DNA from 3 places in the Methylocystis echinoides genome. Region 2 is predicted to be linked to each of the others. Evidence: predicted binding sites of a transcription regulator. Region 2 holds the regulator's gene; each other region holds the start of a gene.
What was found. Region 2 encodes LexA, which represses DNA repair genes until DNA is damaged. Its sites were predicted from a motif close to TGTTCNNNNTGTGTTCNG; they were not measured.
Positions count from the first base shown of each region.

Region 1 (10,209 bases), 1.0 Mb from region 2:
CGACCGCGGGAATTGTGAAGTAGAAGGCCGCGCCCTCCCCCGGCTTCGCTTTCACGCCGATGCCCCAGCCGTGGCGGTCGGCGATCGATTTGCAGATCGCCAATTCGATCCCGGTTCCGGGATACTCCGTCTTGGCGGAAATCGTTCGAAACGGTTCGAACACAGCCTGCGCGAATTCTTCGTCGAACCCGACGCCGCTGTCGGCGATCTCCAGCCGAATGACGTCGCATTCTGCGGAGCCCTCAATTCGGATTTCGGGGGCCTCTCCGGCCTTTCGATATTTGATCGCGTTCATCAAAATGTTTCGCATCAAGCAGGCGAACTGGGACCGATCCGCTTCAAACCGCAACGCTGGAAGCTTGATCGAGACATGCGCGCCCGCATCGGCGATGACGCCGCCGAGGTCGCGGAGGAGCGCATCTATTTCTTCGCGCATGTCCAGGATCTCGAGACGTTGTCCTCCCATGACGGCGCTGGAATAGGTCAGCAGATCGTCGACGAGCTTGCGCGCGGTCGCCGCGTAGCTGCGCATGGCTTCCTGCGCATATAGCATGTCCGCCTTGTTGGAGGACGCCAAGGCGTTCTCCAGCAAGTCCGAAAACGCCTCGATTCTGCGCAGCGGCTCCTGAAGATCGAGCGACGTGACGTAGATGAAGCGGGCCAGCGGCTCCGACGTCGTCGCGGCGGCATGGTCGCTTTCCAGCGCCTGTTTGAGATTTTCAACCGTCCGCCGCGCGCCATCCTCGAGGGACCTGCGCAGGAATTGCTGAAACGGGCGCATGAACAGCCGCCGCTCCTGCACTTCAATGCTGAAAGAGACAAGCGTCGACTCGTCGTTCTGCTTTTCGAACGCGTAATGCGCGATGAACGGCTCCGTCACCCCTTTGAGGGAGATCGCCCGCGGCGGGGCGAAAGACTGAATTTCGAAGGTGGACACGGTGCGAATGCCGCGATCGAGCGTCGTTTGCCGGGCCCTCATGCCGGCTTTCGCCGCGCCTTGGGCGAGAGGCTCGAACTCCACAACCTGCGGGCACCAGCGCGTATAATTCCTGAAGAACCCATGGCCCGCGAAATCGAACACCGCGCAGAGCGGGCGCTTGACCACGGTCGTGGCGGCTCCGCTGATCACGCTCGCCGACTTGGAGGTTAGCATTGCAACGACTCCGGAAAGACTGCTCATCTGAGAGATGAGTTGGTCACCGGCAACCCAACATTCAACGCTTCAGGCGACACTACGCTTGTCGAGCCCAAGTCCTATTCCCGGCGCTTTCGAAGCCTGCGCGGATTTCGCTTTGTTGCTCCTAAGTAGGGGTACGACTTGATTCCCCGGAAAAACGAACAACGTTTCGCTTCGAGGCCAGATGGAGTGCAAAGAAATGAGCGCCGGCGTCGAAGGCGGACTTCTCGTAATGGCGGTGGGGTTGTTCGTGATCCTGCTGCTTGCCGAAAAGATGCGCCCTTACAAGCCCGTTCCAACGTCAAGTTTGCGCGAGTCGTTTACGACGAACGCCTCGGCTTTTCTTTTCAACAATCTCGTCTTGAACGCGCTCTCCCTTTCGAGCCTGTTTGTCGTCGCCCAACGCTACGGCGCCCATGGCCTGCTGCATGGATTGCAGGATGGCCCGCTGAAATGGGCGCTTTCCTTCGTATTCTTCGACTTCGCCGTCTACTGCTGGCACTTTCTGGGGCACAAGTCGGAGCGGCTTTGGCGTCTCCACAAGGTGCATCACAGCGACAAGAACATCCATGTCTCGACCGGCCTGCGCTTCCACGTGCTGGACCAACTTTTGGAAGTGGGCGTGAAATGCATTGGCGTCCTGGCGATCGGCGTAACCGCGAACGTCGTGGTCGTGTGCGAGATTATCAGGATGTTTTTCGTCTTCTTCCACCACGCCAATGTCGCCGTGCCGGGCGAGCGCTGGCTCTCCTATCTGGTGATCACGCCCAGTCTGCACCGCGTGCATCATTCGACGCGGCGCATCGAGCATGACAGCAATTACGGGATCGTCCTCGCGATCTGGGACATGATTTTCGGCACGCGCAAGGAGCTTGCGCCAGAAAAATTCGGTCTCGAAAACGTCGAAGCGACCAACATCCTCCAGCTTTTCAGCCTGGCCTTCGTGACCGAATACTACTTTGCGCGCGTGTTGCACCTCCTGCCGAGAGCCGAGACGCGTCACGATCTGAAGCCTGCGATGATCCCCTTGCGCGCCCGCTGCCGAGATCAACGCCCCTTGTGATCCGCGCCCTTGTCCAGCGTGCTGGCGCGGGGCGGCAGAAGGTTCTTCTCGCGCAGCAGAACAACAAAGGCGTCCTCGGTGGTCAGGCCGATCCATCCGCCCGCGTCCTGCACCCAATAAATATCCCAGACATTGAGCCATCCGTTCGCCTCGAGCGCATCGGTCATCATGTCTTCATGGAACATAAAGGTCACGCGCATGGCTCCAACGGCGTGTCGCCTCTTGCAGAGCGCTCCGTTGGAAATCGTCCAACGATACTTGCCTTTATGTTGGGCGCGGGCGGACCGCTGCAAGGCGGATAGACGAGGGCCCGTCACCGCGACGAGCCTTCCGCCGGGAGACGATCTGGGATGCAAAGCGTCAGGCGCGGGCGCAAGCCGGCGCCGATCCGACGATTTGCCGCCCTTGTCGAGGTTCGCCTGGAGTGCTAGAACAAATATCGAACAGAAGCCCGCTGACCGCGATGATCTGTGGACAAGCTGGCGGGGTGCGCCAGATGGGAGCCACATTGCACTAAAGTGCGGCGCGTTTAGCATGTGGAGAGAGACATGGCGGGGAGCGTCAACAAGGTCATTCTGGTCGGCAATCTCGGGCGCGATCCGGAAGTGCGAACCTTTTCCAACGGCGACCGCGTCGTGTCCTTTTCGCTGGCCACGACCGAGTCGTGGCGCGACAAGAACACCGGCGAGCGGAAAGATCGCACCGAGTGGCACAATATCCAGATTTTCAACGAGAACCTGGGCCGCATCGCTGAGCAATATTGCCGCAAGGGCTCGAAGATTTATCTCGAGGGCCAGCTTCAGACGCGCGAATATACCGACAAGGACGGCAATCAGCGCAAGGTGACGGAGGTTGTCGTTCCGCGCTTCCGCGGCGAGATGACCCTGCTCGACAGTAAGGGCGGCGGGCGCGGCGAAGGCGATTTTGAGGGCGGCGGCTATGGCCAGAGCGGCGGCGGCTCCTTTGGCCGAAGCTCCCCCATGGAGCGCGCCCCGGCGGAGCGGCGTCCGGCGCCGGCGGCGGGCGGCGGGCGGCTCTCGGACCAGCTCGACGACGATATCCCCTTCTAAAGCGAGGCGATCGCCAGCGGCTACGCTTTGGGCCGCATGCGCCTTGCAGCGCAGCGGCGCCGCGCCGGTATTGCCTTGTGGCGCCGGTTGATATAGCAAAACCTGAGCGAGGCGCGGCCCGATCCGTGCGACGAAGAGGAAAGCGCGAGCAAGCGCCATGAGTCAGAAGCCGATTAACGTCACCCACCTCTCCACGTTGGTCGCGGTCGCGATCCTGGTGGGCACGGAGCTTGTCGGCGCGTCCTGGGCGGCCGGTTGGGCGCTCGGCGGCCTGTTTCAGCTCGACCCGACAATCAGCCGAGCGATCGAAGTCGCCTTCTCGCTGCTGGGTTTCGTCGGTCTCTACTTCTTCATGAAGACCGCCATTCGCAATGAGCCCATCCGCGGTTGACGGCTGAAAGCCCAATCCTGATTGCTGATCTTTCAGGCCCTCGCCCAGAGGACGCCTCATTGCGTGGCCATAGCAGTCGCTTTCAAGGGTGATTCAGGGATGATGGATAAGCAGGACCGCCGTTCCTTCCTCAAGACTGCTGCGGCGACCGGCGCGCTCGGCGCCGTCGGCGCGCCGCCAGCGGGAGCGGCCGCGTCGCGGATCACTAACGTCAAGCTGGGCGAGGCCGCGCCCTTCTCCTTCGAGGCGCTGAAGCAGGAAGCGCAGCGGCTCGTGAAGGAGCCCTATCGCAATCCGAACATCCCCTCGCCCGAGATCACCTCGCAGATCGACTACGAGAAGTGGGGCCACATCACCTACAACACCGACCACGCGCTTTTCGCCGATACGAAGGAGCGCTTTCCGGTCGAGTTCTTCCATCTCGGCATGTTCTTCCGAAAGGCCGTGCGCGTGCATGTCGTCGAGAACGGCGAGGCGCGCGAGGTGCTGTACGACACCAGCTATTTCAACATGCCGGAGGATTCCGTCGCCCGGCAGTTGCCGCCGGGGGCCGGCTTTGCCGGCTTCCGCATCCAGGAGGCGAAGGACGGCGCGCTCGACTGGAAGAAAAACGACTGGGTCGCCTTCCTCGGGGCCTCCTATTTCCGGGCGATTGGCGAGCTCCGTCAATACGGGCTTTCTGCGCGCGGCGTGGCGCTCGACACCTGGCAGGCCGGCGCGCCCGAGGAATTCCCCGATTTCACGCACATCTATATCGGCCCCGAGACTCAGGACGGCGTCGTGCTGCACGCGCTGCTCGAGGGCCCGTCCATCGTCGGCGCCTACAAGTTCTTGATGGCGCGCGGCAAGGGCGTCGTGATGGATATCGACTGCTCGCTTTATCTGCGCGGCAAATTCACCCGTTTCGGCATCGCGCCGCTGACCTCCATGTATTGGTTCTCAGAGACGGTGAAGCCGACCGGCATCGACTGGCGCCCCGAGGTCCATGATTCAGACGGGCTCAGCATGTGGACAGGCTCGGGCGAGCGGCTTTGGCGGCCGCTGAACAATCCCCCCCGCGTCATGGCTTCGGCGTTCAGCGACACGAATCCGAAGGGCTTCGGCCTGATGCAGCGGGACCGCAATTTCGACCATTATCTCGACGGCGTGTTTTACGACCGGCGCCCGAGCGTGTGGATCGAACCCAAGGGCGATTGGGGCTCGGGATCGATCCATCTCATCGAAATCCCGACCGACGACGAAATTCATGACAACATTGTCGCCATGTGGGTCCCGGAAAAGCCGGCGCTTCCCGGCGCGAATTTCAACTTCTCCTATCGCCTGCACTGGCTCGCCGACGAGCCCTACCCGACGCCGCTCGCGCGCTGCGTGGCGACGCGCCTCGGCAATGGCGGCCAGCCCGGCAGGCCGCGTCCCAAGGGCGTGCGCAAATTCATGGTCGAGTTCCTCGGCGAGCCGCTCGCCAAGCTCCCCTTCGGCGTGAAGCCCGAGCCCGTCCTCTGGGCCTCCCGCGGGAGCTTCTCCTATATTTTCACGGAGGCGGTCTTCGACGGCGTGCCGGGCCATTGGCGCGCCCAGTTCGATCTCACGGTCGAGGGGAAAGAGCCGGTCGAGATGCGTGTTTATCTCAAGAACGGCGACACGATTCTGACCGAGAACTGGCTTTACCAGTATCACCCGTTCTGAGCCGACGCTTTAATCGAGCTTCGTCTGATAGGAGCCGTCGCGCGCCATGGTCAGCAGCCGCGCGGCCGAGTCGCGCCAGCTCATCGGCGCGAGCGTCGACGGTCGCGGCCTCTCGATGAGCGCCTGGTCGAGGGCTTGGTCGAGGGCTTGGGCGAGGGCGTCGCTGTCCAGAAGCCGGAAATAGGTCGCGCTATCGCCGGCTGTCTCACGAAAAACAGGTATATCGCTGGCGATCACAGGCGTAGCGTAGCGCGCCGCTTCGACGATCGGGAGACCGAACCCTTCCGCCGCCGAAGCAAGGACCGTGGCGCGCGCATGGCGGTAGAGCAAGGCGAGATCGGCGTCGCTGGCGTCGGCGAGCCAGAACAGCCGCTTGCCAAATTCCGGATGCCGGACCATGCGCCGCTCGAAATGCCGCATCCCCCAGCCTCTCGCGCCGACGATGACGAGAGCGGCGTCGAGCCCGCGCGCCCAGAGTGTTTCCATGGCGTCGAGCGCGACGGGATGGCCTTTGCGCGGCTCGATGGTGCCGACGCTGAGGAAATAAGGCCGGCCGTGCGCGAGCCGTTGTGCGAGCCGCGAGGCCTCGCCGGTCTGCGAGCTGGAGAAGTCATCGCCGAGACGCCACCAGCCGATGGGATATCCTTTTCGCCCCTGGCCGCTCGTAACGAGATAGTCGCGCAGGCTTTCGGCTGTGGCGCGCGAATTCGCGATGACGCCGTCGCTTTGCAGCACGATCTGCTGCATCCACGCCTCGAAACGCTGCGCGACAGGCGGGCTGAAAGCCGCAGGATAGAGGATCGGCAGAATATCATGCAGGCAGACGATCGCCGCGCCGCCCTTCGCCTTTATCTGCTCGACGATCGGCGGATATTCGTCGAGGTGGTTCCAGCTCGCATCGAGCATGACGAAGACGTCGCCGTCTTCGATCGCGACTTTTTCCGGCGCCCGCGGATGGCTGTAATAGGCATGGAGCGCGCCCTCGTGGATCGCGACGGGAATGCAAAGCCCCAACTCGAAGCCGTGGCGCGCGATCTCGCGGACGACGCGCTGAATGCCGGTGTTCTTGCCGGAGCGCAGGGCGCTCGTCATGTCGAAGAGCATCCGCGGTCGCGTCGTCAACGTCTCGGGAAAAACGTCGGCTTCGGCGCGCGCCCAGTTTGGCGGGCCGCCGGGCGCATCGGCGTTGGGGAACAGCTTGGCGTGAAGGGTACCGAGCAGGCGGGAGACGGTCCAGTAAAGCTCCTGGATCTTCAGCCGGACAAACTTTTCGAGACCTTTGGCCTCGACCGCGGCCGCCTCTCGCCGCGCCACAGCGTCGAGGTAGGCGCGAATCCTTTCCGCATCATTGGATCGGCGCTCTTCGGCCAAGGTACGACATCTTTCCTAGCGCACAAGGTTGCGGCGGCATGAGTAGTCGACGCCGGCTACAAAGGGAAGCAAAAAGGCGCCCTCCCCCGCCTGCTGAACGTGGCTTGCCGCTCGGCGCCTGAACGGATTATCTTGCCCGGGCGCAGGCATGAACGCAGCCTTAGGCAAGCCGCCAGCAGAGCGGTCAACTCTCCACCCGGACCCTCAAGACGCAGCTGAATGGCGAACGAAAGACCCTGCCAGATCGAGATGATCCGCCACGCGCCGAAGCGGCCGATGACGGCGTTTTTTCGGTTCTTCAATTCCGAGGGCGAGTGCGTCCTGGCCTTCCCCTATCGCCTGCAAGACCGCGTCACTCATTTCAACGAAGTGATGATGGATCCGCGCCTGTCCGTGCAGGTCGACGCTGGCGAGGCCGACGCGCGGATTTCGGTGCGCGTGCGGCCTTGCGACAGTTATTATCAGTTTCGGCGCAAGCTTTCCCATTTCCTGGGCAACTTCCGCACAAAGCCCGCCCCGCCCAGGCCCGATCCCACGCGCATCGCTCCGTTCGTGGCCGAGGGAACGGCGACGTCGTCGGAAACGCCGCTCGTCAGCATCGTCATTCCGACACGCGATCGCGCGGCCCTGCTGGCCCGCGCCGTAGAGACGCTGTTCGAGAATGCGCGCTGGCCGAACAAGGAGCTCATCATCGTCGACAATGGCTCCGTCGAGACCGAGACGTTGGCGCTTTTCGATCGGCTTCGCGCGCGGCCGAACGTCACCATCCTGCGCCGTGACGAACCCTTCAATTTTGCCCGCCTCGTCAATGAAGGCGCGCGTGCGGCGCGTGGCGACGTGCTGGCCGTGCTCAACAATGACGTCGAAACCGACAACCCCGACTGGCTGGGGCCGCTCGTTCGGCTCGCAATCGACCCGCGCGTCGGCGTCGTTGGCGCGAAATTGCTGTATGAAGACGGAACCGTCCAGCACGCCGGCATTGTGCTGGGCATCCGCGGGCTCGTCGCCCACGCCGGATGCGGGCGCGACCCTGACGACCCGGGCCCCTACGCCATGTTGACCACGACGCGGCGGGTCTCGGCCGTCACAGGCGCTTGCCTTTTCACCCGCCGCGACGTCTTCGACGAGTTGGGAGGCTTCGACGAGGCCTTTGTCGTCGAGTTCAACGATGTCGATTATTGCCTGCGCGCCGGCGCGGCGGGTTATTCCGTCGTTTACGCCGCAGAGCCGGCCCTCATGCACAAGGAGGGCTCGACGCGGCAGGCGCGCCCGCTGCGGGAGCGGGAGGTTCTCGATCGCAGCCTCTTCGTGCGACGCTGGGGCCGCGCCCTCATCGACGATCCGTATTATCCGCCCGAGCTGACGCTGCGCGATGAGTCGCTGGCGCTGGCGGAGACGAAAAATGGCTAGCCTTCTAACAGCCGCCGACATCCGTTTCGCCGTCGCCCCTATGATGGAGTGGACGGATCGTCATTGTCGCTTCTTCCATCGCACCCTTACCCGGCGTGCGCGTCTCTATACGGAAATGCTGACGACCGGGGCCGTGATTCATGGCCAGCGCGACAGGCTCATGAGCTTCGACGCCTTCGAGCAGCCGGTCGCCTTTCAACTCGGCGGCTCGGATCCGGGCGAACTCGCGCGCGCCGCGAAAGTCGTGGAAGCCTTCGGCTATTGCGAGGTTAATCTCAACGTTGGCTGTCCCTCGGACCGGGTCCAGAACGGCGCCTTCGGCGCCTGCCTCATGCAGCGTCCCACCCTCGTCGCCGATTGCGTGAAGGCGATGAAAGACGCGGTCGCTCTGCCGGTCACCGTCAAGTGCCGCATCGGCGTCGACGATCAGGACCCCGAGCAAGCACTATTTGAAATGGCGGCGCGTTGCGTGGCCGCCGGCGCCGACGCCCTCGTCGTTCATGCGCGCAAGGCGTGGCTGCAGGGTCTGTCACCTAAGGAAAACCGCGACGTTCCGCCCCTCGATTATCCGCTCGTGCATCGCCTCAAGGCCGCCTTCCCGGCGACGCCGATCGCCATCAACGGCGGCATTGCGACGATTGCACAAATGCAGGAGCAGCTTCGAGTGATGGATGGCGTTATGGTCGGACGCGCCGCGTATCACGATCCCGCTCTCCTGCTCGAGATCGACCAGGCGCTCTTTGGCGCGCCGGCGCCGGTCAAGGACGGCTTCGCCGCCGTCGACGCCTTTCTGCCCTACGTCGAGCGCGAACTCGGCAAGGGCGAGAAGCTCTCCAATATCACGCGCCACATGCTTGGCCTCTTCGCGGGCCTGCCAGGCGCCCGCAGCTTCCGTCGGCGGCTGGCCCTCGACGCGGTCCGGCCTGGCGCGGGCGTGGAGGTTCTCATTGGGGCGGTCAGCGAAGTGACGCGCGCCATGGCCCGGCTTCGCGACGTTCATGCGGCGTGACGCTCACCGGGCCGACAGCGCCGTTAGCACGGCGATCTCCGCGACCTGCTGCGCAGCGCCGAGAACGTCGCCCGTATAACCGCCAATCTGCCGCTGCGCGAGTTTCGACACGACGACGGCGGCGCCGAAGGCGCCCATGATCGCCACGACGGTCTGCGCGAGCGACGCGCCGGCGAGCGCCGGCGTCACAGCGATCGCGGACCCCAGATAAAGGGCGACGCGCGTCGCCGCGGGGGACGGCGTCGCCGCGGAAGCCCCGGCGCCGTCTCCGCGGGCCGGACGCATCGTCACGAGCGGAATGAGACCGACGGCGCGCGACAGCGCCGACGCCGCAATGATCGAGACCGCCGCGAGAACGGCGCCCCGCTCGAACAGCGCGCCAATCGCGGCGACGCGGGCGAAGGTCGCCAGGCAAAGGGCCAAGCCGCCAAATGAGCCCAGCCGGCTGTCGCGCATGATCGCAAGCTTTTGATCCCGCGTTGCGCCGCCGCCGAAGCCGTCGGCGACATCCGCCAGACCGTCTTCGTGCAGCGCGCCCGTCGCCAGAGCCAGAGCGCCGACGGCGCCGACCCCCGCAACCGTCGCCGGCAGATGCAAGAGCGCCGCAGAAACGACGACGACTGAGCCAACCCCGCCGATCGCTGCGCCGGCCAAGGGCGTGGCCCAGCTCACGCGCGAGAAATCGGGCATGACATGCCCTTCCTTTCCCGCGCTCACAGGCAGACGGGAATAAAATCGCAGGCACGCGCGTATGTCATCGCCAATCGTGGGGGTCATGCCCTTTCATGGCCGAAGGCGGTAAAATTGTCGAGCGCCAGCGCCTCAATTCATGTGAACGATCTGAATGGCGGCGGGGGCCAGCACCACGAGCATCAGAACAGGAAGAAAGAAGATGATCATCGGCACTGTCAGTTTTGGCGGCAGAGCGGCCGCCGCCTTTTCGGCTTCCATCAAGCGGGCGTCGCGGCTTTCCTGAGCGGTTACGCGGAGCGCCTGCCCGAGCGGCGTTCCATACTTTTCCGCCTGGATCAG
Region 1 is NZ_CP156084.1:3,636,076-3,646,284, forward strand. Features, by position in the region: gene RVU70_RS17960 (ATP-binding protein) at 1-1,153, opposite strand, end outside; gene RVU70_RS17965 (sterol desaturase family protein) at 1,377-2,240, shown strand; gene RVU70_RS17970 (hypothetical protein) at 2,225-2,434, opposite strand; gene ssb (single-stranded DNA-binding protein) at 2,789-3,310, shown strand; gene RVU70_RS17980 (hypothetical protein) at 3,468-3,701, shown strand; gene RVU70_RS17985 (glucan biosynthesis protein D) at 3,801-5,387, shown strand; gene RVU70_RS17990 (glycosyltransferase family 1 protein) at 5,397-6,758, opposite strand; gene RVU70_RS17995 (glycosyltransferase family 2 protein) at 6,978-8,168, shown strand; gene dusA (tRNA dihydrouridine(20/20a) synthase DusA) at 8,161-9,177, shown strand; gene cobS (adenosylcobinamide-GDP ribazoletransferase) at 9,181-9,954, opposite strand; gene RVU70_RS18010 (type II secretion system F family protein) at 10,000-10,209, opposite strand, start outside.
Region 1: the regulator LexA is predicted to act here: its motif matches at 2,669-2,686, upstream of ssb (single-stranded DNA-binding protein).

Region 2 (10,209 bases):
AGGGCCGGCTGCGCTCGCTGGAGGATATTCGCTCCGTCGTCATCGATTCGCGCAAGACCGGCGTGGTGCGCGTCGGCGACGTGGCGGAAGTGCGCAACGGCGCGTTGCCGCGCAACGGCGTCGTGACCCGCAACGGCGAGTCCGAGGCGGTCTGGGCCCTTGTGCTCGGTCTGCGCGGCGCCGACGCGAGCATGGTCGTCAACGGCGTGAAGGCGCGCCTCGCCGAGATCGAGCCTTTGCTGCCCAAGGGCGCGAAGATCGAGATTTTCTACGATCGCAGCGAACTGATCGGCAAAGCCGTCTGGACGGTGCAGAAGGTGCTGATCGAGGCGATCGTCCTCGTCGTCATCCTGCTCGCGTTGTTTCTCGGCAATCTGCGCGCCGCGCTCGTCGTCTCCGTCATCCTGCCGCTCGCCGCGCTCGCAACCTTCGGGATCATGCGGCTATGGGGCCTGTCGGCCAATATCATGTCGCTCGGCGGCCTCGCCATCGCGATCGGCCTCCTCGTCGACTGCGCGGTGGTGGTCGTCGAAAATGTCGAGCACCGGCTCGCGCATGCTCACGACGCGACGCTCGCCGACCGCATCTTCATGACACTCGAGGCGACGAGCGAAGTCGCGACCCCGCTGACCTCGGGCGTGGTGATCATTGTCACGGTCTTCCTGCCGCTGCTGTCGCTCGAAGGTCTGGAGGGCCGGCTGTTCGCCCCGGTGGCGCTCACCATCGCCTTCGCCCTCGGCTCCGCCCTCATCCTGTCGCTGACGGTCGTGCCGGCGTTGAGCGCCAGCCTCCTGCGACCGGGCGCCGCCGACGAACCCTGGCTCGTGCGCAAGATCGCCGCGATCTACGAGCCTCTGCTCGAAATGGCGCTGGCGCGTCCGCTGGCCGTCGGCGGCCTCGCCGTCTGCGGGCTTATCGCGGCGGGGCTCGCCTATTCGCGAATCGGCCAGACCTTCATGCCGGTGATGAACGAAGGCACGCCCGTGATCACCGTGCGCAAGCATCCGACGATCAGCGTCGCCGTGGCGGCGGAGACCGACAAGCTCATTCAGCGCGAGATCATGGAGAAAGTGCCGGAGGTAAAGGGCATGATGGCCCGCGCCGGCGCCGATGAATTGGGAATCGACCCGGTTGGACTCAACGAAACGGATAATTTTCTCACGCTCGCGCCGCAAAACGAATGGCGCGGCCATAACATGGAATGGCTGACCGAAGAGATTCGCCAGGTGCTCGACGCCATCCCGGGCATTTCCTACGCCTTCTCGCAGCCGATCGACATGCGCGTGCAGGAGATGATCATCGGCGCGCGCGGCGACGTGGTCGTCAAGATTTTCGGCGACGACATCAACGAGCTCAACCGATTGACGCGCGAAGTGGCGACAGAACTGAAGAAGATCCCCGGCGCGCGCGACGTCTTCGGCCTGCAAAACGACGGCATGCGCTATCTCACCGCGCGCGTCGACCGGCTGGCTGCCGGACGCTTCGGCCTCAACGCGGGCGAAATTCAGGACGCGTTGCGCGTCTGGGTCGACGGCCAGCAGGTCGGCATCGTGCTCGAGGGGCCGATCCGCACGCCGCTCGTCATTCGCGGTTCCGAGACGTCGCGCCGCTCGTCCGTGGATTTCGCGCGCCTGCCGATGGTCTCCAACGACGGGAAGGTCGTCGAACTGTCGCAGCTTGCCGAGGTGCAGGCCGAGAACGGCCCCATCCAGGTCATCCGCGAGGACGGACGCCGCTTCGCGACCGTTCTCGCCAATGTCGAGGGGCGCGATCTCGTCGGCTTCGTCGACGAGGCGAAAGCCGCCGTGGCGCATCACGTGAAGACGCCCAAAGGCTACAGCTATCAATGGGGCGGCCAGTTCGAGAACCAGCAGCGCGCCTCCGCGCGCCTCGCCATCGTCGTCCCCATCGCGCTGGCGCTGATCTTCCTGCTGCTGTATTTCACCTTCAATTCGGCGGTGCAGGCGACGCTCGTGTTCTGCAACGTCCCTTTCGCGGCGATCGGCGGCATTCTTGGCCTCTGGCTCTCCGGCGAATTTCTCTCGGTGCCCGCCTCGGTCGGCTTCATCGCGCTCATCGGCATCGCCGTGCTGAACGGCGTGGTTCTGATTTCCTACATCAACAAGCTTGTTTCAGAAGGAAACCGCACGACCCGCGAGGCGGTCGTCGAGGGCGCGCGGCGGCGCATGCGTCCCGTCATGCTCACCGCGACGATCGCGGCCTTCGGCCTCATTCCCTTCCTGTTCGCCACGGGCCCCGGCGCCGAAATCCAGCGTCCCCTCGCCATCGTGGTGATCGGGGGCCTGATTTCAGCGACAGTGCTGACGCTCGTGCTCCTGCCGATCCTCTACGATCGGGCCACCGGCTGGCGTCTGCGCTCGAAGCGCGGCAGGCTCGCCAACCGCATGGTTCGCGCATGAGACGGCTGGTGCTCGTCATGGCCGCCGCTTTGTTCGCGCCCCCCGCGCCGGCGCTCGCCGGGCCGAAGGCGCGCGGCGAAGTAACGGTGAAAGGCGATCAGCCGTTAGAGAAGCGCGGCAAGTCGCCGCTCGGCCATGTGCTCGTGCGCCATCTCGACATGGCGGTGGCGATCGACGCGCAGAGCCAGGGGCTCGGGGCGCAATTCGGCGCGGTGACGTCGCGCTTCGCCACGACGCGGTCGATCACGCCCGGTTCGCCCTATGTCGGCGGCCTGCAGCGCAACGCGGTCGCTGGCAACTTACGCAATTACAATGAAACGGAGGTGGAGGCGGGCCTGCCGTTGTGGCTGCCTGGCCAGCGCGACGCCATGGAGACGACCGTCGCCACGGGCGCCATCGAGGTCGAGGAGCGCATTGCGCTCAGGCGCCTCGAGGTCGCGGGCCTCTTGCGCGACGCCTGGTGGAACGCCCAGCGCGCGGCGCGCGAGGCGGGCGTGGCGCGTAACCGCGTCGCCACGGCGCGCGAGATCGGCGCCGATATGACGCGGCGCGTCGAACTCGGCGACGCCGCCCAGGCCGACGCGCTGCTGGCGAGAAACGAATTGCTCGCCGCCGAAACGGAGCTCGCGCAGGCGGAGGGCGCCGTAAAGGTGGCGCGCGTGAACTATGAGGCGCTCACCGGCGGCGCGCCGCCCGACGGAACGCTCGAAACCCTGAAGCCCGCCTGCCCGATCGAGGACCATCCGGCCTTGCGCACGCCGATCGCCGCGCTGCGCCGCGCCGAGGCGCAGCTCCAGCTCGTCGAGGCGACGCCGATCGACAGTCCCGACGTCGCCGTCTTCGGCCGGCAGGAGCATAATCGGCAATATTCGACCGATCTTTCGCAGCCGATCACCGACCAGCGGACCGACGCCACGACGGTCGGCGTGCGCGTGCGCATTCCTCTGCCGACGGACGGCCGCCAGGAGCCGCGCCGGGCGGAGGCCATCGCGGAGATGACCCGCGCCGCCGCCGATTACGAGAAGGCCAAGCGCGTCGTGCTCGCCGACATCGCGGCGGCGCGCGCCAATCTCGCCGCCGCGCGCCGCGCCGCGGGCCTCGCCAACCAAAGGCTCGCCGTCGCCAATGAGCAATTCGAGCTGTCGCGCAAAGCCTTCGCGCTCGGCGAGATCGGCGGCCTCGATTTCTACCGCATCCGTCAGCTTCAGCTCGACGCGCAGCGATCGCAGGCGGCGGCGGCCGTCGCCGTCGGCGCGGCCATCTCGCGGCTCAATCAGGCGCAGGGATATGCGCCCTGATCAGGGACAGGCGTTGAGGAAGACCTTGATGCGGTCGAGCGTCGGCTGATCGAGGAGCAGCGGCGCATGGCCCTGTCCGGGGACGGTGTGGCGCTCGAGAAGTGGCGCGCGGCGGGCCATTTCGTCGAAAACCTCGACGGAGAGAATGTCGCTCGTCTCGCCGCGCAGGGCGAGGATCGGTACGCGGGCGAGCACGGCGAAGGGCTCCCAGAATTCTTCGAATTGCGCGTCGGGCGTGACGACGTCGAGCGTGTGGTTGAGCGCCGGGTCGTAGCGCAGCTCGACGCCGCTTTCCGTCTCGACAAAGGTCTGACGCGCGTAGGTTTCCCATTCCTCGGCGCTCACGCCGGCAAATTGCGGCGCTGCGGTCATGCGCATCAGCGCGACCGCCTCGGATAGGCGCGAGAGCGGCGGCAACTTGCCGACATAGCGCTTGATGCGCAAAAGCCCCTCCTTTTCGACCTTGGGGCCAATGTCGTTGAGGATCGCCGCGCGCACCAGCGCGGGTCGCGCCTTGGCGATGCGCATCGTATGCAGCCCGCCGCGCGAGGTCCCGAGAAACGCCGCCTCCGTCACGCCCGCGTCGGCGAGAACGGCGAAAATATCCGCCTGCTCGACGTCGAGGTCGTAGTGGCGCCAGTCCGTATCCCACGCCGAGCGCCCGCGTCCGCGATAGTCGAGGGCGAGCACGCGCCGGTCCGCGGTCGTCTCGGCCACGCGCCAGAAATCGTCCGCCGTGCGCGCCAGGCCGGGAAGGCAGACGAGCGGCAGACGCATCGCGTCGGGCGCGGGGTAATCGAGATAATGCAGGCGCAGGCCATCGGCGGCGGCGATGAAGCGGCTTTCAGCCGGTCGGGTCGAGCTCAAGCAGCGGCTCCTTTTCCTTTGGTCTTTTCTACAAGGCGCGGGCCGGCGAGCAAAATTGCGCTTTCCCGCATTAGTCGCCTTCCTTGACTTCGCCGCCCCGAGCGGCGAGTTTGCGCCCGCCCGAGCCGACAAAAGCGGCCTCGAACGCTTGAAGGAACACCCCTCGTCCATGCGCTCCTATCTCGATTTCGAAAAGCCCGTCGCCGAACTCGAAACCAAGGTGGAGGAGCTGCGCGCGCTGGCCGAGAAAGGCGAGGGCGTCTCGATCGCCGAGGAATTGACCAAGCTGGAGGCCAAAGCCGCCAAGGCGCTCGCCGATCTCTACGCCGGCCTGACGCCCTGGCAGAAGATCCAAGTCGCACGCCATCCGCAGCGGCCGCATTTCTCGGATTACGTCAAACAGCTCGTCTCCGAATTCACGCCGCTCGCCGGCGACCGGTTTTTCGGCGAGGATTCCGCCATCGTGGGCGGGTTCGGCCGCTTGCGGGGCGAGCCCGTCTGCATCATTGGTCAGGAAAAGGGCTCGGATACGGCGAGCCGCCTGCATCACAATTTCGGCATGGCGCGGCCCGAGGGCTATCGCAAGGCGGTGCGCCTCATGGAGCTTGCCGATCGTTTCGGCCTGCCGGTGATTTCGCTCGTGGACACGGCCGGCGCCTTTCCGGGCATTGACGCGGAGGAGCGCGGGCAGGCCGAGGCGATCGCCCGCTCGACGGACGCCTCGCTCCAGCTCGGCGTTCCCAATGTCGCGGTCGTGGTCGGGGAGGGCGGCTCGGGCGGCGCCATCGCCATCGCGGCGGCGAACAAGGTGCTGATGCTCGAGCACGCGGTCTACACCGTCGCGTCTCCCGAGGCGTCGGCCTCGATCCTGTGGCGCGATTCGGCCAAGGCCCAGGACGCGGCGACGAGCATGAAGATCACGGCGCAGGATCTGCTGAAGTTTGGCATCATCGATCTGATCGTCACCGAGCCGGCCGGCGGCGCCCATCGCGATCCGCCCGCCGCGATCTCAGCCGTGGGCGACGCTGTCTGGTCGGAGCTTTCCAGGCTGACGAACCTCTCTCGCGAGCAACTGCGCAACGCCCGCGCAGAGAAGTTTCTCAACATGGGCCGTAAGCTTGACGAGAAGCGTTAACCGCGTTCGCTAAAATGCGCGGTTTCGACCCCCCGCGCTGGCGCCACGGACACCATATCGCCCAATGTCGGGACTAAGCAGCACAATGTGTTTCTACGTCCCGAGCCCTTGGTAAGGATTGGCTTACGCTGGATCGGATAGACGTTCCGTTCGGCGTGACCGGCGGGCCGGGACGCGAGAGGGGAGCTTGAGCGCATGACATTTCGGGTCTTGAAGCCGGCCGCGGCCGTCGCTTTCGCCGCGCTGTCCCTCGCCGCCTGCAACGACAGCGGCCTGTCGCATCGCTCGCTTGCGCCGGTTCCGCGCGAGACGGTCGCCTTGATGGAGAAGCTCGGCACCAGCAAGGACGCGCCGATGCTGATTCGCGCCTATAAGAAAGAGGCTGAGCTCGAGATCTGGAAAATGGGGTCGGACGGCAAATACGTCCACCTCAAAACCTTCCCCATGTGCCGCTGGTCGGGCCAGCTGGGGCCGAAGACGCGGGAGGGCGATCGTCAGGTGCCGGAGGGCTTCTATTCCATCACCCCGGCGCAGATGAATCCGAACTCCTCCTATTACCTGTCCTTCAACGTCGGCTACCCCAACCAGCTCGACAAGGCGCTCGGCCATACGGGCGGCACGATCATGGTGCACGGCGCCTGCTCCTCGGCCGGCTGCTTCTCCATGACCGACGCGCAAATCGCCGAGATCTACGCCATCGCCCGCGCGTCCTTCGAGGGCGGCCAGCAGTCCATTCAGATGCAGTCCCTTCCCTTCCGCATGACGGCCGAAAATCTGGCCAAGCACCGCCTCGATTCGAATATCGGCTTTTGGAGGAACCTCAAGGAAGGCAGCGATCACTTCGAGGTGACGAAGATGGAGCCGGAGGTCGCCTTCTGCGGCCGCCGCTATGTCTTCAACGCCGCGGCGGACGGCCGCATGGACCCGCTCGCGGCCTGTCCGCCCTTGAAGCAGGACCCCGAGATCGTGGCGAGCGTCTCGGCCAAGTCCGCCAAGGACGAGGAGAAAATTGCCGAGCTGTCGCAAAGCGTAAAGCCGGTGCGCGTCGTCTATCAGGATGGCGGCATGCATCCGAGCTTCCTCTCCAAGGTCGCCGAAACGAGCCGCCCGGAGGCAGTCGCGCCGCCGGAAGAGATTGCGCTCGACGACAAGGCGGGGCGCGGCAAAGCCGCTCAGATCGCGTCGAAGTCGCCTGTCGTGACCATGGCGGCGGCCAAGGCCGCGGCGCCGACCCGCCCGACGGAGACGACGAGCGTTGCGCGGGCGCTATCGGCGGACACGCGCCGGGAGATGTCGGCGCTCGCGGCGACGGCCGAGGACGGACCGACGTCATCCATCAAGCGCGCCCTGAAGCTGAAGAAATAGTGGGGCGGCCCCGGCGCCCTGCCGTGACAGAAGTCCGCCCGTGACAGCTGTCCGGGCACGGCGCCAGGCGACGCCAGGACGATGGCGCGAAGGAGCGGGGCGTGCGACGGGGAGGACGAGCACCCCTCCACAAACTTGAAGCGCCTGCCACCCGATTTAGGACCGTCGCTCGTCCAACATAGGCTTTGCCGGCGGCGCGTTCAAGGAAAGGTCGACGGCTCCGCGCCCCTTCGCCCGCCGAGGCCTCCCCGCCATGCTGGAAAGGACCGCGCCGACGCGATTTACGCGCTCGGAATTTAGCAAAATCCGCTCCAACAGCGGCGGGGTCTTCGCGCGCTCCTCCCCCATTTGTGCTTGCGGAACGCAAAGAGAACGTCTAAGGTGTTCATGATTTGTTTGTAGCGCGGGGCCGGGACCTTGATCGGTCGACGCGCGGGCGGTTCTTCCGCGGACAGGGGCGTTTCATGCTGACGAGAAAGCAGAGTGATCTGCTCCGTTTCATTCACGAGCGGTTGAAAGAAACGGGCGTCCCGCCGTCTTTTGACGAGATGAAGGACGCGCTCGACCTCCGGTCCAAATCCGGCATCCATCGGCTCATTCTGGCGCTCGAGGAGCGCGGCTTCATTCGCCGCCTGCCCAACCGCGCCCGCGCGCTCGAGGTGCTGCGCCTGCCGGAGTCCGCGACGCCGCGGAGCGGGGGCGGCGCCCGCGGAGGCAAATTCGCCCCATCGGTGATTCAAGGCAATCTCGGCCGCGTGCGCCCCCTTGCCGAGCGTGAGGAGGAGGGGAATCAGCCGGTCGCCATCCCAGTCATGGGCCGCATTGCCGCGGGCACGCCGATTTCAGCGATCCAGAGCCGCAGCCATACGATCAGCCTTCCGCCTGACATGCTGTCCAATGGGGAACATTTCGCGCTCGAAGTGCGCGGCGACTCGATGATCGAGGCCGGCATTCTCGACGGCGACACGGTCATCATCAAGAAGCAGGACCACGCCGACACCGGCGACATTGTCGTGGCGCTGATCGAGGATGAAGAAGCGACGCTGAAGCGCCTGCGCAAACGCGGCGCCTCCATCGCGCTGGAGGCGGCCAACCCCGCCTATGAGACCCGGATCTTTGGACCCGACAAGGTGCGAATCCAGGGGAAGCTCGTGAGCCTGCTGCGAAAATATTGACCGGAGCGGCATCGCGTGCGCGGGAGCTTGCCATGGGCCGAGGCTTTCCCGGCTCGCACATAACTACGCATCGCAAGCGGCGAGGAGATCGAAAACCGCGCCATAGCCGCGAGTCGCTTCACTCCATCGATTCCGCTAGCTCCGCCTCGTCGCTCTCCTCATCCTCGGGCGCGGCGGCGAGTTTGACCGTTTGCTGCGGGCGAGGAGACCACGGGCGATCCTCGTCGACGCCGCGCGCCGTCGTCCACAGGGCGCCGCCTTCCTTCGGGAAGCGCAACGAGACCGCGCCTGTATCAGCGAGCCTGATCCGGTCGATAATGAGCGGCGCGGCGCAACCTTCCGGCGCCCGCAGCGGCGTGACGACGATCGCCGCCCGAGCGCAATCTTCGAGGAAAGCCGCGCGCGCGGAAACGAGCGCCACGAAGCGCCCGTCCACGAGACGGCCGACGCAGCCGTAATCGTCGCAGGCGATCCCGCCTCTCGCCTCAACGGCCGCGCGGCCGTCGGCGTCGGCGCGCAGCCATTGTTCAGCGGCGAAGGCGCCGGGTTTCTTGCCGAGCAGCGCCAGTTCGCCCGAAGGCAGGCGGATCGCTGCGGCGTCTCCCGTCGCCGCCACCGCCAGATCGAAGCCTGCGCCGCTCTTTGCGCCGATGAGCCCGATGAGGGCCAAGGGAATGGCGCTCGCACGCAGCGCCCATGTCCGCCACAGCACGGCGGAGAGGACGGCGAGGGCGAGAAAGACGATCGCCCAGGGCGCAAAAGCCTTCACCTGCAGGCTGGCCCCCGGCGCGCTGGCGATGAGCCCGGCGAGCCAGGTGACGAGATGAATGCCCATCTCGAGCCAGCGCCAAATGAGGCCGTCGAGGCCAAAAGGGTACAGCGTCGCGCCGAGCAGCGCGCAGGGCACGGCGAAGAATTCGATAATGGCCAGAGTCAGCGGATTGCCGATCAGCACATAGGGGCTGAGTTCGTGGAAATCATAGGCCATGAAGGAGGCGGTGGCGGACGTCGCGCAGAGCGTTGCGACGAGCGGCGCGCCGGGCCCGTGCAGCAGACGATCGAGGAGGGCCTCCCGCCATTCCGAAAAGCGGCCCGGGGTGGAGATAATCCGACGCTTCGCATGGCTTCGCGCCAGTGCCGCGCCGCGCCATTCATAGACGGCGATGAGCGCCGCGACCGCGGCGAAGGAAAGCTGGAAGCTCGCGCCCAGGATCGCCTCAGGCTCGAAGGCGACGACAAAGAAGACGGCGAGCGCGAGATTGCGCATCGAAAGCGACGGACGATCGACGAGAACGGCCGCGAGCATGATCAGCGTCATGACGAGCGCGCGCTCCGTGCCGACGCGCGAGCCCGTGCCGATGTCGTAGAGAACGGCTCCGACCATGGCGAGCGCCGCCGCCCACTTCTTAATGGGGTAATTGAGCGCGAGCGTCTGCGACGCGGCGAGCAGGCGACGAAAGCCGACGAAGAAGATGCCGGCGACGAGCGTCATCTGCATGCCTGAAATTGTGACGATATGAAAAATTCCGGCTCGACGGATCAGGTCCTTGGCGTGCTCGGACAGGAAATCGCGTTTGCCGGTCACCATCGCCGCCGCAATGGCGCCGGCGTCGTCGCCGATGATCTTATAAATGCGCAGCGCGAGGTCGTTGCGGACACGGTCCACCGCGGCGAAGAAGCGCAGCGACGCTGGCGCGGGGTCGGGAGGCGGCAAGGTCTCGACGCGGCCGAGCGCGCTGCCGACTCCCCCTAACCGCGCGAAATAGGCGTCGCGGGCGAAATCATACCCGCCGGGCAGCGCCGCGCGGGCGGGCGGCATCAGGCGCGCCTTGAGGCCCACGAAGTCGCCGGCGGCGAAGCGCGGCGTTCCGCGCGTGGTGAGGCGCACGCGCGCCGGGACGACGTCGCCCGGCAGGCCTTCGGCGCTGGCGACGCGCAGAACGAAGCGC
Region 2 is NZ_CP156084.1:2,622,926-2,633,134, forward strand. Features, by position in the region: gene RVU70_RS12800 (CusA/CzcA family heavy metal efflux RND transporter) at 1-2,420, shown strand, start outside; gene RVU70_RS12805 (TolC family protein) at 2,417-3,718, shown strand; gene RVU70_RS12810 (alpha/beta hydrolase) at 3,719-4,585, opposite strand; gene RVU70_RS12815 (acetyl-CoA carboxylase carboxyltransferase subunit alpha) at 4,755-5,720, shown strand; gene RVU70_RS12820 (murein L,D-transpeptidase family protein) at 5,916-7,085, shown strand; gene lexA (transcriptional repressor LexA) at 7,550-8,260, shown strand; gene RVU70_RS12830 (ComEC/Rec2 family competence protein) at 8,379-10,209, opposite strand, start outside.

Region 3 (10,209 bases), 1.0 Mb from region 2:
GGGGCGGCGTGCTGCGCGGCGTCTTCGGCGAATATCGCGCGCCGACGGGCGTCTCCTCGACGGCGCGCCAGGTCGGCGGCCAGCTCGACAAGGTGCGCGGCGAGGTCGAGCGCGTCTCGCAGAAGATCGGCAAGCGCGCCAAGTTCCTTGTCGGCAAGCCGGGCCTCGACGGCCATTCCAACGGCGCCGAACAGATCGCCGTGCGCGCCCGCGACGCCGGCTTCGACGTGATCTACGCCGGCATTCGCTCGACGCCCGCGGAACTCGTCGAGACCGCGAAGAAGGAGGGCGTGCATTGCATCGGGCTCTCCATCCTCTCCGGCTCGCATGTGACGCTCGCCCATGAGGTCATGCGGCTGATGAAGGAAGAGGGAGTGTCCGCCCCGCTCGTCGTCGGCGGCATCATTCCGCCAGCGGACGAGAAGCTCCTGCTCGAGTCGGGCGTTGCGGCGGTCTATACGCCGAAGAATTACGACCTCAACGTCATCATGACCGACCTCGCGCAGATCATCGAGCGAAGCGTGAACTAAGGGTTCGCAGACTCTCGAAGCGGCGTTATCAGGCGCTTGCCGGCCACGTTCTCGCCTCCCTCCCCCCACGAAGCGGCGGGGAGGGATGAAGGGTGGGGGGCGGGGCCGCACTCGCGCGCAGCCTTATGGAGATGCGCGCGTCGCCTTCAATTGAACAATCTTTCGCAGCGCGATATGCAGTAAGGCAGCCAGCCGCTGCAATCTTTGCATGAGCGTCAATCGGCGTCTTGCGCGCCGGGAAGGATTTTGAAGGATGGACGTCGCCGTCGGGCCGCAGCCGAGTTTCTTCTCCCGCGAACGGTCCATCGCTGCGCCCGGATTCAATCGCTGGCTCGTGCCCCCGGCCGCGCTCGCGATCCATCTCTGCATTGGCATGGCCTATGGCTTCTCGGTCTTCTGGCTGCCGCTGTCGCGCGTCGTTGGCGGCGCCGCGCCAAAGGAATGCCCGGCCGACATGGGGCTCTTTTCGACCCTAGTCGCGACAGACTGCGACTGGAAGATCAGCATGCTCGGCTGGACCTTCACGCTGTTCTTCGTGCTACTCGGCTCCTCGGCGGCGATTTTTGGGCATTGGCTCGAGACCGCCGGTCCGCGCAAGGCGGGCCTCGCCGCGGCTTTCTGCTGGTGCGGCGGCCTGCTGATCTCGGCGCTGGGCGTGTATCTGCACCAGATCTGGATGCTGTGGCTCGGCTCCGGGGTGATCGGCGGCGTTGGCCTCGGCCTCGGCTATATCTCGCCCGTCTCGACGCTCATCAAATGGTTTCCCGACCGGCGCGGGCTCGCGACAGGCCTCGCCATCATGGGCTTTGGCGGCGGCGCCATGATCGGCGCGCCGCTCGCCGACAGGCTCATGGGCTATTTCGCGACGCCCACCTCGCCCGGCGTCTGGCAGACCTTCGTGGCCCTCGCCGGCATCTATTTTCTCTTCATGGTGTCCGGGGCGCTCGGCTATCGCGTGCCGCCGGACGGCTGGTCGCCGCAGGGCTTTGCGCCGCCGGCGCCGGCCGCCAACGCCATGGTCACGCACCGCCATGTGCATCTCGACGTTGCCTGGAAGACCCCGCAGTTCTGGCTGCTGTGGGGCGTCCTCTGCCTCAATGTGTCCGCCGGCATCGGCGTCTTGGGCATGGCGTCGCCCATGCTGCAGGAGGTGTTCGGCGGCAAGCTCATTGGCCTCGACATCGGCTATGACAGCCTTACGGCCGACCAGAAGAAGCAGATCGCCGCCATCGCGGCGGGCTTCACCGGTCTCTTGAGCCTGTGCAACATCGGGGGCCGCATTGGCTGGGCGTCGGCCTCCGACAAATTCGGGCGCAAGGCCACTTACGCCATCTTCTTCGTGTTGGGCCTCGTTCTCTACGCCGCCGTTCCCTTCGCGGCGAAGGGCGGCGTGGTCTTCCTCTTCGTGCTGCTCTTCGCCGTCATCATCACCATGTATGGCGGCGGCTTCTCGACCATTCCCGCCTATCTCGCGGATATTTTCGGCACGCATTACGTCGGCGCCATTCATGGACGCCTGCTCACCGCCTGGTCGACCGCGGGCGTGCTCGGCCCGGTGCTGGTGAACTATATTCGCGAATATCAGCTCTCGATCGGCGTGCCGCGCGAGGCGGCCTATAATCAGACGATGTATGTCCTCGCGGGCCTGCTGCTTTTCGGCCTCGTCTGCAATCTTCTCGTCCGCCCTGTCGCCGAAAAATATTACATGACGGACGAAGAAGTCGCCGCCGCCAAGAAGACGACGGTCGCCGCTGTTCGGGAAGAGGAGAAAGAGCCGCACGCGGATTTCGAGGATTATATCGAGGACGCGCTCGAACCCGCCGACGCGCCAGTCGCCGCCGTGCGCCTGCGCGCCCTGCCGAACGGCTTCTCCCCGGTGCTGCTGCTCGCCTGGGCCGCGGTCGGCGTTCCCCTGGCGTGGGGGGTCTCCATCACCCTTCTGAAGGCGCTGGCGCTCTTCCATTAGGCGCTTGCGGGCGAAGCCAACCGTGCGGGGCGGCGTGCATTTTTTCCCGGCGAGAGCCTCGCCCCGCCATGTTTTCTCTCCATTAACCAAATATCGGCACAGTGAAAATTCCGTAATGCCCCGGCCCGCTTAAAAAAAGCGGCCGCTTCCGGCGGGAGAGAAAATGGCGACGGCTTGCACCAATGGGCTCGACACGGGCTTCGTCGACCTCGGCTATATGAAAGTGGCGGCGCTCGGCGTCGTGCAGGGGATCACCGAACTTCTGCCGATCTCCTCCACCGCGCACATGCGCATCGTCCCCGCGCTGCTCGGCTGGAAGGACCCCGGTTCGGCCTTTTCGGCGGCCATGCAGCTCGCGGCTCTGGCCGCGGTGGTCAGCTATTTCTGGGACGACATTCGATCCCTCGCCGTCGGCTCCATCGACGCGCTCAAACGGCGCGACTTCAACGACTGGACGTTCCGCTTCGTCATGTGGGTCGGCTTCGCCACGATCCCCATCGGCGTCGCCGGCCTTCTGCTGTCGCACACGCTCAATACCTGCGGCTCGCCGCTGCGCACGCTGCCGGTGATCGGCATTTCGTGCATCGTGATGGCGGCGCTGCTCGCGCTCGCGGAGCTTTATTGCAACCACAAGCGCACGCTCGATCACGTGACGCTGAAGGACGCGATGATCGTCGGCTTCGCCCAGGTCGGCGCGCTCATTCCCGGCGTGTCGCGTTCGGGCTCGACGCTCACGGCGGCGCTGTTTCTCGATTTGAAACGCGAGGAGGCGGCACGCTTCTCCTTCCTCCTCGGCCTGCCCGCCATCGCGCTTGCGGGATTGAAGGAGCTTTGGGAGCTGCACAAGGCGCACCTCGATCTGCACGGCTGGTCGGTGCTCACGCTCGGCCTTATCGTCGCCTCGATCTCCGCCTTCGTCGCGATCTGGGGCCTTCTGCGCATTCTCGAGCGTTTCTCCGCCTGGCCCTTCGTCGCCTATCGCGGAATCATCGGCGTCGTGCTGCTCGTCGGCTTCTACGCCGGCTGGCTCGTTTAAGAGCGCAAACGAAGCGCCTGAGGCGGCCTCGTCCTTCGAGACGCCGCCTCAGGCGGCTCCTCATCAGGATGAGGCCTTAAGTCCTGGCTCAAGAATCACACGGATCGCGCTCTTATTCCGCAGCCGCCCGCAGGCTCTGTCGGATTTGCGTGCGCAGTTCGTCGATGGGCGCCAAGCGGCCTTTGTCCTCATAATGCCAGAAGGTCCAGCCGTTGCAGGCCGGCAGGCCCTGCGCCAGCGCGCCTGTCTTGTGAATCGAGCCGACGAAGCCCGATAGCGACAACGCGCCGTCCGCGCGCACGACCGCGGCGTGGCGCTTCTTCGCGTCGCGCAGCACGGCGCCGGGCGCAATGAGCCCCGCCTCGACGAGGCTCGCGAAGGCAATACGCGGTTCGCTGCGTTTCGAGGGCGCGGTCGCGACGGCCTCCTCGGGCAGCGGCTCGACTGCGGCGATGCGCGCGACGGCGGCATTGGCGTAAGTCCCATCGCGTTCGAGACCGATGTAATCGCGGCGCAGCCGCTTGGCGACGGCGCCCGTTGTGCCGGACCCAAAGAACGGATCGAGCACCAGATCGCCCGCCTTAGAGGCCGAGAGAATCACACGCGCCAGCAGCGTCTCGGGCTTTTGCGTCGGATGCGTCTTGCGGCCCGTGGCGTCCTTCAAGCGCTCGGCGCCGGTGCAGATCGGCAGGAGCCAGTCCGAGCGCATCTGGCAGTCTTCATTGCCGGCCTTCAGCCCCTCGTAATTGAACGTGTAATTTTTCGCGCCGGCGTCGCGCGCGGCCCAGATCATCGTTTCATGGGCGTTGGTGAAACGGCGGCCGCGGAAATTCGGCATGGGGTTGTTCTTGCGCCAGACGATGTCGTTCAAGATCCAGAACCCGAGATCCTGCATGATCGCGCCGACGCGGAATATGTTGTGATAGGAGCCAATGACGAAGATTGTCGCCTGGGGCTTCATCACCTGCCGCGCGGCCGAGAGCCATTCGCGGGTGAAAGCGTCATAGGCGGCGAAATCGGCGAATTTGTCCCAGTCGTCGTCAACCGCGTCGACGAGGCTCTGATCGGGCCGCGTGAGCTTGCTCGCGAGTTGGAGATTATAGGGCGGATCCGCGAAGACGAGGTCGACGCTTTCGGCGTCGAGACCCTTCATCAGCGACACGCAATCGCCTTGCAGGATCATGTTGCGCGCCGGCCGCGCGCGGCGCGGCCCATCCTTTAAATCCCCGGTACGCGTGACCTTTATCCGGGTTGTGAGGCGGGCCGCCCCGACGCGCGCGCTACTCATTTACGCAAACACCACAAACGCTACGAACACGCAGGATGATGCCCAAACGAGGTAAAGGCCGCGTATAGAGAGCCAGCGCCGGACCGTCCCTTTTTCGAACGATTCTGTTAATGAAATAACAAGCTTAGCAATAAGCTAACGGCGACGCTCAGCCCTCGCGCAGCGGCGAGAAACTCATGCGGTGGAGAGGCGTTGGGCCGATCTCGCGCAGCGCGTCGAGATGGCGTGGCGCGGCGTAGCCGACATTCGTCTCGAAACCGTAAGGGGGGAAATGCGCGCCGAGCCGCCGCATCATGGCGTCGCGCGCGACCTTCGCGACAATGGAGGCGGCGGCGATGGAGAGCGCCGCCGCGTCGCCTTTGACGATGGCGCGACAGGGGCAGGAGAGGCGCGGCGGATCGGACCCGTCGACGAGGACATAGGCCGGCGCGCGGGAGAGCCCGGCGATGGCCCGGGTCATGGCGGCGAGCGAGGCTTGCCGGATGTTCATGGCGTCGATTTCCGCCGGCGTGACGAAGGAGACGCTGACCGCAAGGGCCTTCTTCATAATGCGCTCGAAGGCGTCTTCGCGCTCTTTCTGGGTGAGCGCCTTGGAATCGTCGAGGCCGCGCGGCAGGCGCTTCGGGTCGAGAATGACGGCGGCGGCCGCGACAGGCCCGGCGAGCGGCCCGCGGCCCACTTCGTCGACGCCGGCGACCGGCCACACCCCCTGTCGGAACAGACGGCCCTCGATGCGGAAATCCGGACCCGCGCTCATCGCTCCGCCGCTCCAGAGCGGCGCGACCGGAGGGCGGGGTCTTTCGCATTGGCGCGCATTTGCTTAGCAAAGCGCCTGCGCCGTCGAAGCGCAACAGAAAGCTTGCCCTTTTCCCCTTAAAAAAGCGCGAGTTGCTGGGGCCCTTTGCGCGGCGGTTCGAAGAGATCGGCGCGCAGCCGCGTCGTCGTCGAGGAGAAGCCGAGCCGCTTGGCGGCGAGCTCGAAGCGCCGGCCGATCATCCAGGCATAGGGCCCCTCTCCCGTCATGCGCTTGCCGAAGGTCGCGTCATAAGTCTTGCCGCCGCGCGTCGAGCGCACCAGCGAGAGCGCCCGGCGCGCCTTGTCCGGGAAATTGGCGACGAGCCATTCGCTGAACAAATCGCGCAGTTCGAGCGGCAGGCGCAGCATGACATAGCCCGCCTCGCGCGCGCCCGCGGCGTAAGCCCTCGACAGGATGGCCTCGATTTCATCGTCGTTGATCGCCGGAATAATCGGCGCCGTCATCACCGCGACCGGCACGCCCGCCGCCGCGAGTTTCGCCATCGCGTCGAGCCGTCGTTCGGGCGTCGCGGCGCGGGGCTCCATCACCCGCGCCAGGCTGGGATCGAGCGTCGTGACCGAAAGAGCGACCTTGACGAGGCCCTCTTGCGCCATGGGGGCCAGCAGATCGAGGTCGCGCAGCACCAGCGCGGATTTTGTGACGATGGCCACCGGATGTTTCGCCCGCGCCAGCACTTCGAGAACGCTGCGCATCACCCGATGGCGCCGCTCGGCGGGCTGATAGGGGTCGGTGTTGGCGCCGATGGCGATGACCTTCGGCGTGTAATTTTGAGCGGACAATTCCCGTTCGAGGAGCTGGGCCGCGCCTTCCTTGACGAAAATCTCCGTCTCGAAATCGAGACCGGGCGAGAAGCCCATATAGGCGTGGGTCGGTCGCGCGAAGCAATAGACGCAGCCATGCTCGCAGCCGCGATAGGGGTTGATCGAGCGATCGAAGGAGATGTCCGGCGAATCATTCCTGGTGATGATCGTGCGGGGCTTCTCGACGTGGAAATTGGTCTTGAGCGCCTCGAGGCCCTCCATCGAGCCCCAGCCGTCATCGACCTCCTCGCGGACTTCCTTCTCATAGCGCCCGCTGCGCTTGGAGAGCGCGCCGCGCCCGCGCCGGCGCTCCGATCCGACGTGCGCGCCGACGCCAGCGGAGCCCTCCGCGTCGGGCGAAATTTCCGCGAGCCGAGCCATGACGAACTCCCGCCGTCGACCGGGAGGCCGGTCCCCCGGCCTCCCATAATCGCGCTTGGGGAGGCCGGTCGCCCGGCCTCCCATGATCACGCTTCGGGGACTTACGCGCCGCCCCGGCTCGACCTGCCAGTGCGGAACAAAGCGCGAATAACGAACAGATATAGAACAAATCTGGCCGTGGCAAGGGGTCGGAACAAGCGGCTGCGTGCGCCGTGAAGCTCAAAAGAAATAACCCCTCCGGCTTGGCGGAGGCCTCCTTTGGGAGGCCCTCGAAGCAGGAGGGGTCGTGCGTCGACCTGTTTACATTTCCGCGCCCGCGCGCCCGCGCGGCGCGTCCGCCAGGGAGCGCCTTCAGCGCACCAGAATATTCTTGAACTGCCAGGGGTCGGTTTCGTCGATGTCCTCAGGGAAGAGGCCGGGGCGTCCCTCGAGCGGCGTCCAGTCCGTGTAATAGCCCTTCACAGGGCCGAGATAGGGGAGCTGGACCTCGAGGCAGCGCTTGTAGTCGACCTCGTCGGCCTCGACGATGCCGGCCTCCGGATTTTCGAGCGCCCAGACCATGCCGGCGAGCGCCGCCGAGGAGACCTGAAGGCCGGTGGCGTTCTGATAGGGCGCGAGGTCGCGCGTCTCCTCGATCGAGAGCTGCGAGCCGTACCAATAGGCGTTCTTGGCGTGGCCATAGAGCAGCACGCCGAGTTCGTCGATCCCGTCGACGATCTCGTGCTCGTCGAGGATCTTCCATTCGGGCTGCATCCTGCCGGCGGCGCCGAAGATTTCGTGGAGCGACAGCACCGCGTCATTGGCCGGGTGATAGGCGTAATGGCAGGTCGGCCGGTAGACCGCCTTGCCGCTGTCGTCACGCACGGTGAAGTAATCTGCAATGGAAATCGATTCATTATGCGTGACCAGGAAGCCATATTGCGCGCCGGGCGTCGGGCACCAGCTGCGCACGCGCGTATTGGCGCCGGGCGAGAGCAGGTAAATCGCCGCCCCGCAGCCCGTCGGGTGGGTGCGGCCGATCTCCGGCAACGCCTTCTCATGCGTTCCCCAGCCGAGCTCGGCGGGTTGCATGCCCTCCGAGACGAAGCCCTCCACCGACCAGGTGTTGACGAAGACATTGAGCGGCTTGGGGTCGCGGGCGCGCTGCGTGTCCCGCTCGGCGATATGAACGCCCTTGACGCCGAGCTTCTGGGCGAGCGCGCCCCATTCCGCGCGGGTCGTCGGCTCCTTGTCGAAAACGCCCGTATCTTTCGCGATATTCACGAGCGCCTGTTTCACGAACCAGGACACCATGCCCGGATTGGCGCCGACGCAGGAGACGGCCGTCGTCCCGCCGGGGTTCTTGCGGCGCTCGTCGAGAATGGTCTCGCGCAGCGCGTAATTGGTGCGCGCCTCATTGCCCATGGACTTGTCGAAATAAAAGCCCGGCCAGGGCTCGACCACCGTGTCGACGTAAAGCGCCTTCAGCTCGCGCGCGAGTTTCATGATCGCGAGCGAGGAGACGTCGACCGACAGATTGACGATAAAGCCCTGTCCGCCGCCCTTGGCGAGGAGCGGCGTCAGCACCTCGCGGTAATTTTCGGGCGTAAGCTTCTCCTTGAGAAAAGCAATGCCGCGCTCGTCGAGCAGGCGGCGATGCGTATCGACGGGGTCGATGACCGTGAAGCGCTGCTTGTCGAAGTCGAAATGGCGTTCGATCAGGGGCAGGATGCCGCGCCCGATGGAGCCGAAGCCGATCAAGACGATCGGGCCGGTGATTTTGCCATAGACGGGCCAGACGGACATAGGTGCGGTCTCCTGCGCTTCTTAACGAATGTTGCGCCGCGATAAAGCAAGAGCGGGCGTCTTAATCAAGTGCGGGCGTTCTCGCGCTCTTGACCCCCGCCGGCCGGCCGCCAGAATCAACGGGCCAAGGGAGACGAGCGCGATGGAACCCGCGAAGCACGGCGGCGTCGAGGGCGGAGCAGGCCGCGGGGCGACGCTACGCCTCGTGCCGGCCGCCGCCGAGGAGCCCCAAAAGGCCAGGCCGGTGAAGCTTCTTGCGAGCGATTCGGTCGAGGACGCCGCGGTCTGCGTCTTCTCGGCGTCGCTCGACCACTTCGAAGCCAATCTGCCGGCCTTCAAGGGGGACCAGTCGGCGGAAGCCGTTCATCAAATGCGGGTCGCTTTGCGGCGGCTGCGGGCGGCGATGGGTCTCTTCAAGGACGCGCTGTTCGGCGAGGCGCTGGAGGCGGCGCGGGCGCGGGCCAAAGACCTCGGCTCCGTCCTCGGCGCGGCGCGCAATTTCGACGTTTTTCACGAGATGCTCACGGCGGCGCCGGGCGAGGCCTTGAGCGACGATCCGGGCTTTTACGCGCTGCTCGACGCGCTCGAGTTGCGGCGCGCCAAGGCCTATCGCGCGGCCCGGGCGGAGCTGGAGGGGCCGCGGCTCGAAGATTTCCTGGGCGACTTCCGTAAAGCTATCGCCGAGCGGGACTGGCGCGCGGCGGCCGGCATGTCGGATGAAGGATCGGCGCGCGCTTTCGCGCGTGAGACGCTCTCGCGGCTGCGCAAGCGCGTCCTGAAGAAAACCAGGGGCCTCGCCAAGCGCTCGCCGGAAGAGCGCCACGCCGCCCGTATCGCCTTAAAGAAAGCCCGCTATGGCGCGGAGTTTTTTGAAAGCCTGTTCGACGCGGACGCGGCCGCCGAGTTCTCGGCGGCGCTCGCCAAGAGTCAGGACGGGCTCGGCGCCTTCAACGACATCGCGATGGCGGGCCGGCTGCTGGACGACGTCGACGCCGAAAGCGCCACGAGCCTGCGCCCCTCCGGCTTCGTGCGCGGCTGGTTCGCCCATGCGGCGCAAGAGGGCGCGGCGCATGCGCGGAAGACCGAAAAGAAACTCAAAAAGCTCAAGCCGTTCTGGAGTTGACTCCCCCGCCCTTTTTCGGCGTCACGGCGAGGGCCAGGGCGGCGCGCCTCACCCGGAAACCGATGACGCGGCGTCGCCGTCGATGCGGCCGAGCACGCCGTTCGGCAGCCGCGGACCGCCGCCGAGATAGCGGTTGCGCTCACGCACCATTTTCGTCACGCCGGCGAAATCGATCTTGCCGGAGCCGAGCAGCGGCACGCGCTCGACGCAGACGACCTCGGCCGGGATCGAGAGATCCGAGGCGCCTTTCGATTTGGCGTAGGCCATGAATTCGGCGCGGCTCGCCTCCTTCTCCTGCGTGACGAGCACGACGCGCTCGCCCTTGCGCGCGTCAATCTCCGTCGCGGCGGCGGAAATCGCCTTGGGCCAGAGTTCGGCCGCGAGCTGCTCGACGGCGGCGAGCGACACCATCTCGCCGCCGACCTTGGCGAAGCGCTTGGCGCGGCCCTTGATCGTCACAAAGCCCTGGGCGTCGATCGTGAC
Region 3 is NZ_CP156084.1:1,627,427-1,637,635, reverse strand. Features, by position in the region: gene RVU70_RS07900 (protein meaA) at 1-530, shown strand, start outside; gene RVU70_RS07895 (OFA family MFS transporter) at 784-2,496, shown strand; gene uppP (undecaprenyl-diphosphatase UppP) at 2,660-3,532, shown strand; gene RVU70_RS07885 (site-specific DNA-methyltransferase) at 3,645-4,820, opposite strand; gene RVU70_RS07880 (ribonuclease HII) at 4,969-5,577, opposite strand; gene RVU70_RS07875 (PA0069 family radical SAM protein) at 5,694-6,818, opposite strand; gene RVU70_RS07870 (homospermidine synthase) at 7,170-8,603, opposite strand; gene RVU70_RS07865 (CHAD domain-containing protein) at 8,746-9,726, shown strand; gene RVU70_RS07860 (acyl-[ACP]--phospholipid O-acyltransferase) at 9,775-10,209, opposite strand, start outside.
Region 3: the regulator LexA is predicted to act here: its motif matches at 6,969-6,986, upstream of RVU70_RS07875 (PA0069 family radical SAM protein).